One region of the Halomonas saccharevitans genome, then DNA from elsewhere that is predicted to be linked to it. Evidence: predicted binding sites of a transcription regulator. Region 1 holds the regulator's gene; the other holds the start of a gene.

What was found. Region 1 encodes sigma-54, which starts transcription at its own class of promoters, with help from an activator protein. Its sites were predicted from a motif close to TGGCACNNNNNTTGCTNT; they were not measured.
Region 2: a site for sigma-54 is predicted at 2,432-2,449, ahead of glnL (nitrogen regulation protein NR(II)). Genes of this name have one in related genera too.

Annotation. Positions count from the first base shown of each region.
Region 1 covers NZ_JAVXUR010000005.1:68,374-72,785, forward strand. Annotated here, with positions in the region: gene rapZ (RNase adapter RapZ) at 1-637, opposite strand, end outside; gene ptsN (PTS IIA-like nitrogen regulatory protein PtsN) at 684-1,169, opposite strand; gene hpf (ribosome hibernation-promoting factor, HPF/YfiA family) at 1,177-1,485, opposite strand; gene RSO68_RS12890 (RNA polymerase factor sigma-54) at 1,655-3,073, opposite strand; gene lptB (LPS export ABC transporter ATP-binding protein) at 3,214-3,939, opposite strand; gene lptA (lipopolysaccharide transport periplasmic protein LptA) at 3,939-4,412, opposite strand, start outside.
Region 2 covers NZ_JAVXUR010000002.1:517,643-522,054, forward strand. Annotated here, with positions in the region: gene glnA (glutamate--ammonia ligase) at 1-385, shown strand, start outside; gene RSO68_RS07855 (ZIP family metal transporter) at 477-1,190, opposite strand; gene RSO68_RS07860 (DUF4124 domain-containing protein) at 1,340-1,918, shown strand; gene glnL (nitrogen regulation protein NR(II)) at 2,516-3,562, shown strand; gene glnG (nitrogen regulation protein NR(I)) at 3,555-4,412, shown strand, end outside.

The DNA of each region.
Region 1 (4,412 bases):
AGGCGATGATGCTGGGGTCGCGTCCCGTGGCATCGCGCAGGGCCGGGTCCCAGTAAGGATTGGGCAGGCAGCGCGCGTCGAACACGATGTCGGCATCCAGCGGCACGCCGCGTTTGAAGCCGAAGGATTCCACGGTCAGGGTCATCTGCTCGGCGCGATGACCCGCCACCTGATCGGTGATGCGTCCACGCAGCTCGTGTACCGAGAGCCTCGAGGTGTCGATCACCAGGTCGGCAAGGTCGCGAATCTCCGAGAGCGCCTGCTCCTCGGTATCGATGGCCTCGGCCAGGGTCATGTCGCTGCCGCGGGTCAGCGGATGGCGACGTCGGGTCTGGGAGTAGCGCTCCAGCAGGATGCGCGCATCGGTGGTCAGGTAGACTACCTGGCACTCGAGGTCGCGGGTGCGCAGGTCGTCGAGGAGTTCGGGAAAGCGCGCGAGGGCGTCGGGCAGATTGCGCGCATCGATGCTGACGGCGATCGATGATCGCACGCTGCGGCCCTGCTGGAGCTCGTCGACCAGCGGCCCGAGCAGCATGGCCGGCAGGTTATCGATGGCGTAGTAGCCCAGGTCTTCCAGCGCCTGCAGCGCGATCGACTTGCCGGAACCCGACCGACCACTGATGATCACGAGCTGCATGCGGGTCTCCTGGTCGTGAAAGGGGCGGGCGGTGTCCCAAGGGGGGTCAGCCGTCCTGGCGGCCGTCTGAGGCCTGTTGCCGTATCGCCTCCATGAGATGCTCATGAAGCTCGCGCTGGCTAGAGCTATGCCGCAGGCGTCCGCGGGTATCGGCGTCGTTCATCACGCCAGCTACCTGTCCCAGCAGCGCGAGGTGCGCCTCGTCGGCCTCCTGGGGAACCAGCAGTACGAAGACCAGATCTACTGGCTCCCCGTCGATGGCATCGAAGTCGACCGGTTCGGCCAGCTTCAGAAAGCCGGCGATGGGCGCCTTGCAGTGCGGGTTTCGGGCATGCGGGATGGCGACCCCGTTGCCGATACCGGTGCTGCCCAGCCGTTCACGCCCGATCAGGCGGCTGAACACCTCCTGGCTGTCGAGGCTGGGCGTGTTCTGGGCGATGAAGGTGCTGAAGAACTCCAGCACCCGCTTCTTGCTTCCCCCGGGCACGTCGAAGAGCGCGCGCTCGGGGGGCAGGATGGCGTCCAGTGTCATGACGGAATCAGCGCGCGCCGGCGCCCTGGGCGCGGGCCTGGGCCTTTTCCTTGTGCTTGACCAGCTGACGGTCGAGCTTGTCGGCCAGCGCATCGATGGCGGCGTACATGTCATTCTCCATGGCCTCGGCATGGAGGTCGGCACCGGCAGCATGCAGGGTGCAGGCGGCCTGCTGGCGCTCCTTCTCCACGGAGAGGGTGACCTGCACGTTGGTGATGTTGTCGTAATGACGCTCGACGCGGGTCAGCTTTTCCTGCACATAGTCACGCAGTGCGTCGGTCAGTTCCACATGATGGCCGGTGATGTTGACTTGCATGACACGCTCCTTGCTCTTACGGGGTGTGAGTCGATTGTAACCCTTTTTAGCGCCCTGCATACCCCCTCGGCCGGGGGTGGCAAGACACTCTTCGAACGGCGTCAATTCAACCGCTTGCGCCCGCATCGGACGCCGGCATCCGGGCGCGTCGATACGCCATGCGTGGCGTTCAACGAAGGCGCTTGCGCTCGCTGGAGGAGGCGATGCCCATCCCCTCGCGATATTTCGCGACCGTGCGTCGCGCCACGGCAATGCCCGCCTCGTCGAGCAGGGCGACCAGCCGGCTGTCCGAGAGCGGCTTGCGCGGGGGCTCGTCCTGAATCAGCTTGCGGATCCGGGCGCGAATGGCGGTGCTGGAGTGGGCATCGCCTTCGCCGCTGCCACCGCCCACCTGGCTGGAGAAGAAGTACTTGAGCTCGAACATACCGCGCGGGGTGTGGATGAATTTCTGGGTGGTGACCCGTGAGATGGTCGATTCGTGCATCTCCACGACCTGGGCGATATCGGCCAGGATCAGCGGCTTCATGGCCTCCTCACCGCGCTCCAGGAAGTCGAGCTGGCGCACCATGATCTCGCGACCCACCCGCAGCAGAGTGTCGTTGCGGCTGGAAAGGCTCTTGATCAGCCAGCGCGCCTCCTGCAGGTGATCCTTGAGAAACTGGTTGTCCGCGCTCTTGTCGGCGCGACGAATCAGCGCGGCGTAGTCCGGCTGGATGCGCAGGCGTGGCATGGCCTCGGGATTGAGCTCCACCTGCCACCCTTCGCGGGTATGGCGGGCGACGAGATCGGGAATCACGTAGTCGCTGTCGCCCTCGCCGAAGGCACTGGCGGGGCGCGGATCCAGCGAGCGCACCAAGCCGATGGCCGTGTCGAGGGCCTCGTCGTCGAGGCCGAGGCGGCGTTTGAGCAGGCGGCGATCATCGCCGGCCAGCGCCTCGAGGAACTGGCGCACCAGGCGGCGCGCCTGGGGCAGCAGCGGGGTGTCGTCGGGCAGTACAGCGAGCTGCAGCTGCAGGCACTCGCGCAGGTCGCGGGCGAAGACGCCGGTAGGCTCGAACTGCTGGAGGCGCATCAGCACCTGCTCGACCTCCCGGCTCCTGAGCCCCGCGAGGCCCTGGGCCTTGAGGCCGTCGCGGATCTCCTCCAGGGGCTGGGTGAGGTAGCCGTCGCCGTTGACGGCGTCGATCAGGCTCTCGGCGATGTGCCGCTGGCGCTCGTCGAGGTCGATCATCGCCAGCTGCCAGGTCAGGTGACCCTGGAGGCTCTGACCCGCGGACTGGCGCTCGAAGTCGGGGGCTTCGCCGCCGGCGGGCGAGCTGCCCAGATCCTGGTAGGTATCGGACCAGTCGCTGTCGGTGGTGAGTTCGGCGGGAATCTCGCTGGCCCAGTCGTCGTCGGGCGTCTCGCTCGCCGCCTGTTCGCCGAATTCCTCCTCCACGTCCAGCAGAGGATTGGATTCCAGCGCCTGCTGGATCTCCTGGCGCAGGTCCAGGGTCGAGAGCTGCAGCAGGGCGATGGCCTGCTGCAGCTGGGGCGTCATGGTCAGTTGAGTGCCGACGCGAAGCTGCAGGGAAGCCTTCATGGCCATGAGAGGAGTTCCCTCGACGTGCCTAAAAATTCCACCCTAGCCGCTGGGCGCGGGGGGTGCAACCGGAGAATTAGCAACAATCGTGCCATTCTCGGGCATGATGTCGCTGGTGAATCATGATGGTTTTCAGGCGGCGGCGGTCAGAGGCGGAAATCCTGGCCCAGGTAGACGTCGCGGACGCGCTGATTGGCCAGTATCGCCTCGGCATCTCCCTCGGCGATGATCTGGCCGTCGCCGACGATGTACGCTGTGTCACAGATATCAAGGGTCTCGCGGACGTTGTGGTCGGTGATCAGCACGCCGATGTCGCGGGCCTTGAGCTGGCGGATGATGCCCTTGATCTCGCCTACCGAGATCGGGTCGACCCCGGCGAAGGGCTCGTCGAGCAGGATGAAAGCAGGCTCGGTGGCCAGCGCCCGGGCGATCTCGACCCGCCGCCGCTCCCCCCCGGAGAGGCTCATGCCGAGGTTGTCGCGGATGTGGGTCACGTGGAAGTCCTCGAGCAGCTCCTCGAGCCGGCGCTCGCGACCACGTCGGTCGAGGTCGCGGCGGGTCTCGAGGATCGCCATGATGTTGTCGGCGACCGACAGCTTGCGAAAGATCGAGGCTTCCTGGGGCAGGTAGCCGATGCCGGCTCGGGCACGTTCGTGCATGGCCGCCGTCGACAGGTCCCGCTCATCGATATGTACCGTGCCGGCATCGGCGCGCACCAGGCCGACGATCATGTAGAAGGAGGTGGTCTTGCCGGCCCCGTTGGGGCCGAGCAGGCCGACGATCCGGCCCTGCTCGATGGAGAGGCTGATGTCCTGCACCACCCGGCGCCGCTTGTAGCTCTTGGCCAGGTGTTCGGCCCTCAGGGTCTTCATCACGGACCGTCCTGCTGTTCGGGTTCGAGGGTCATCCGCACCCGCTGGCGCTCCTCGACGCCCTGCGCGTCGGAGCGCGCCTGGACGACGCGGCGATCGAGGAAGTATTCGAGGTAGCCGCCGTCGAAGGTGTCGCCGCCCTGGTGAAGCTCGGCGCGGTCGATCAATTCGATGCGCCGCTCGGCGACATGATAGACGACGGTACGCCCCCAGCCGCGCACCATGGGCTCATCCGGGGCGGGCTGCTGCTCGATGTAGGCGCGCTCGCCGGTGGCGGTGGCGAGGGTGAGCTGGCCCTGGTCGTTGCGGCGGATCTCCACCCGTGCGCCGGTCAGCTGCATGCTGCCCTGCTGGATCTCCACGTCGCCAGTGTAGACGGCGGTGCCCGCGCGGTCGTCGAGGTCGAGGCGGTCGGCCTCGACCTGGATCGGGGCGCTGGCATCACCCTCCAGGGCCAGGGCCGGAGCGCTGCC
Region 2 (4,412 bases), on a different contig from region 1:
CTCCATCCGTATCCCCTACACCGCGAGCCCCAAGGGCAAGCGTGTCGAGCTGCGCTTCCCCGATCCGACCGCCAATCCCTACCTCTGCTTCGCGGCGATGCTGATGGCCGGTATCGACGGCATCCGCAACAAGATCCATCCCGGCGATGCCATGGACAAGAACCTCTACGACCTGCCGCCGGAAGAGGGCAAGTCGATTCCGACCGTGGCCGAGAGCCTTGACCAGGCCCTCGCGGCGCTGGACGCCGATCGCAGCTTCCTCACCGAGGGTGGCGTCTTCACCGACGACATGATCGATGCCTACATCGAGCTGCTCGAAGAAGACGTGGAGCGTATCCGCATGACCACGCACCCGATCGAGTTCGACATGTACTACAGCTGCTGAGCCCGCGGCGCCTGGCGCCGCGTCCAGCATCGCAAGAGGCACGCCCATGGGCGTGCCTCTTTTTGTTGGTACTTCACCGGTCAGTCCGGTGCTAGATCAGCAGCATGTGGCCGACGAGGCCCAGCGCGAAGCCCAGTACCGCGCCCAGGGGCGGTCCCCAGTGGTAGTCGAGCTTGGCCTGGGGCGCGAGGTCCTGGAACACCGAATAGAGGATGCCGCCGGCGGCGAACAGCATGATCATCGCCACCGCCGTGGGATACGGTGCCAGCCACAGGAAGCCGCTCAACCCGGCCAGCGGCCCCAGCCAGGCCATGGCGAAGAACATCGCGATCAGCCGGCGGCTCGAGTAGTGGGTGGTGCTGCGCAGTTCGTGGTAGGCGTTGAAGCCTTCGGGCAGGTTCTGCAGCGCCATCAGGCCGGCGAGCAGCAGGCTGCCGCTGCTGCCGTGGGCGAAGGCCGCCCCCAGGGCCAGGGCCTCGGGCACGAAGTCCGCGAGCATGGCCGCCAGCTGACTGGCCGAGGTGCCGCTGCGGTGCAGGGCGATGTCCAGGGCCATGAAGGCCAGCCCGCCGGCCACGAAGCAGCCTGCGGCGGTGGCGATGTCGAGAACCGGCAGGCTGTCCGGCACCAGCACCAGCGCCACCGCCGAGAGCAGGGCGCCGCCGCCGAAGGCGATGATGCCGTGGCGCAGCTCGTTTTCGAGCCAGTCGATCGGGATGCACTCCACCCGTGCCAGCCAGGCGCCCATCGGCATCGCCATGCCGGCCATCAGCGTGAGCACGATCACCGTCTGCCAGGCGTCCATACGTCGTCTCCTTCTTCCATCACGGCATGACGTCTTCACCGGAGCGGATCGGTCGGCCCGGGGAGCGCCATCCGCGTTCCTTGGGCGGTCGCTTCTGCGCTAGTCTGTCATCATAAAGGGAAATTCATCGATCACGCAGGAATCGGCGCATGAACAAGGCACTGGCAGTGGTGGCGCTGGGGCTGTCGTTGAGCCTGGCGGCTCACGCCCAGACCATCTACCGCACCACCGACGCCCAGGGCAATACGGTGTTCACCGACAATCCCGAGGGCGGCGGCGAGGAGGTGACGCTCGACTCGCTCACCGTGGTGCCGAGTCCCGGCGAGGCGACGAGCATGGCGCCGGTGGCCCAGGGCGGACGGGACGAGCCCGACACGGCAGCGCCGGGGCAGCCGTTCATGCCCTACGATCGCTTCGGCATCCTCTCGCCCGGCCAGGAAGAGACCCTGCCCACCGGCGCGGCGGGTAACGTCCAGGTGAACCTGGGCATCCAGCCGGCGCTGCGCGAGGACCACCGGGTGCGCCTGCTGGTGGATGGGCGCGTCAGCCAGTCGGCCATGCACACCGATACCTTCCTGCTCAACAACCTCGCGCGCGGTGAGCACGTGCTGCAGGCCGAGCTGCTGGACGGTGGTGGGGCGGTGCGCCATCGCAGCTCGCCGGTGACCCTCTACGTGCAGCGGGCCAGCGTCAACCTGCCCAGCAACCCCAATAACCCGAGCGGTTAGCTCGCCCCTCGCCGGACACATCGGCCGCCGTGTCCGGACGGCACCTACCGGCCCTGTCGCGAGCCCCCGCCCCGCGACGAGGGCCGCTTCGATGCCTTCGAGCACGCCGACCGGGTGAAGGAGGGACGCGCCTTCGAGCACCTCGACCGGCTACGTGACGGGCGAAGGGACAATCCCGCCTTTCACCCTCCCCATTATCCGCCGATTCATGGCCCCAAGCCCCATTACCCGCCGTACCGGCATCCCTTGCCCCACTATCCGCCGTCCCCGCATCACCGGCGCGATCCCTCGACGCGCGAGCGCTTCTCGATCGATCGGCGTTTGCACCGCCCGCTCTCGCCCCACGACGTGCCCTGATCGATCGGCCCGCCCGGGCGCGAGACACGATGGCATCCCTGGGATTCACCTAAACAGTGGCACGTAAACGGGCGTTCGATGGCCTGATGCACTAAAGTGGTGCGCCAAGATGGGGCGGTCCTGCCCCGGAAAGGCGCCGCCAGCCGTCTCATGAGGTGGCGCGCTTCTTGCAGGTCTTCTCCCATGCAGGCTCACGGCGCTTCTCCGGAAGGCGCTCACCGGATCGGGCAGGACGGCTTCATGTATCGACGCTTGATGGAACATCTCACCACCGCGGTGCTGCTACTCGATGGCGAGCTGCACCTGCGCTGGATGAACCCGGCCGCGGAGGCGCTGCTGGCGATCAGCTTGAGCCGCCTCAAGGGCCAGCCCCTGCCATCCCTGATTGATGGGGAGGAGGATATCGGCGGGCTGCTGGCCAAGGCCCGAGACGAATTCCATCCCTTCACCCAGCGCGAGGCGCGCCTGACGCTGACCACCGGCGAGGTCCTGACCGTCGACTACACGGTGTCGCCGCTCGGCGCCGACGAGTTGCTGCTCGAGGTGGAGCCCCGCGACCGGCTCTTGAGGATCTCCCGCGAGGAGGCGCTGCAGACCCGCCAGGAGACCATCAAGGTGCTGGCCCGGGGACTGGCCCACGAGGTCAAGAACCCCCTGGGCGGGATCCGCGGGGCGGCCCAGCTGCTGGAGCGGGATCTCGCCGATCCCGGCCTCAAGGAGTTCACCCGCATCATCATCGAGGAGGTCGATCGGCTGCGCGACCTCGTCGATTCGATGCTCGGGCCCAACCGGATGGTGCGTCATGAGCCGCTCAACATTCATAAGGTGCTCGAGCGGGTCCGCGCGCTGCTGATCGTCGAACACCCGGCCGTGTGGATCGAGCGCGACTACGATCCCAGCCTGCCGGAGCTCTCCGGCGACGAGTCGCAGATGATCCAAGCCCTGCTCAATGTGGCGCGCAACGCCGTGGAGGCGATGACCGAGGCCGGTACCGCCTCGCCGCGGCTCAGGCTGCGGACCCGCGCCCGCCGCCAGTTCACCCTGGGCGCCGAACGCCATCGCCTGGTCTGCGAGGTGGCGATCATCGACAACGGCCCGGGGATCCCCGACTCGCTGCGCGAGACGCTCTTCTACCCCATGGTCTCCGGTCGCGCCGAGGGCAGCGGCCTGGGACTCTCGATCGCCCAGTCGATCCTGCATCAGCACCAGGGGCTGATCGAGTGCGATTCGGTCCCCGGCCACACCCAATTCCGACTGCTGATTCCGCTGGAGAAGCGCCATGACTGATGTCGCCCGCGTCGTGGTCGTCGACGACGACCGCGCCATTCGCTGGGTGCTGGAGCGCGCCCTGGCCCAGCCCGATCTCGAGGTGGAGACCCTTGATCGTGCCGATCACGCCCTCGAGCGCCTGCTCGAGGACCCGCCCGAGGTGCTGGTCACCGATATCCGCATGCCGGGGCTCGACGGCCTGGACCTGATGGCCCGGGTGCGCGAGGCCCACCCGGAGCTGCCGGTGATCGTGATGACCGCCCACTCCGACCTCGACAGCGCCGTGGCCTCCTATCAGGGCGGCGCCTTCGAGTACCTGCCCAAACCCTTCGACGTCGACGAGGCGCTGGCCCTGGTGCGCCGGGCGGTGGCCCATGCCCGCGAGCGCAAGCGCCCGGTCAGCGTGCCCGAGGGGCTGGATGCCGAGATCATCGGCGAGGCCCCGGCCATGCAGGAGGTGTTTCGCGCCATCGGCCGACTGTCGCACTCGCACATCACGGTGCTGATCAACGGCGAGTCGGGCACCGGCAAGGAGCGCGTCGCCCGCGCCCTGCACCAGCACAGCCCGCGAGCCGGCAAGCCCTTCATCGCCCTGAACATGGCGGCGATTCCCAGGGACCTGATCGAGTCGGAGCTGTTCGGCCACGAGAAGGGCGCCTTCACCGGCGCCACGGCCCAGCGCCAGGGGCGCTTCGAGCAGGCCAACGGCGGCACCCTGTTCCTCGACGAGATCGGCGACATGCCGGCCGAGACCCAGACCCGCCTTCTGCGGGTGCTGGCCGACGGCGAGTTCTATCGGGTAGGCGGCCACACCTCGGTGAAGGTGGATGTGCGCATCATCGCCGCCACCCACCAGAACCTCGAGACC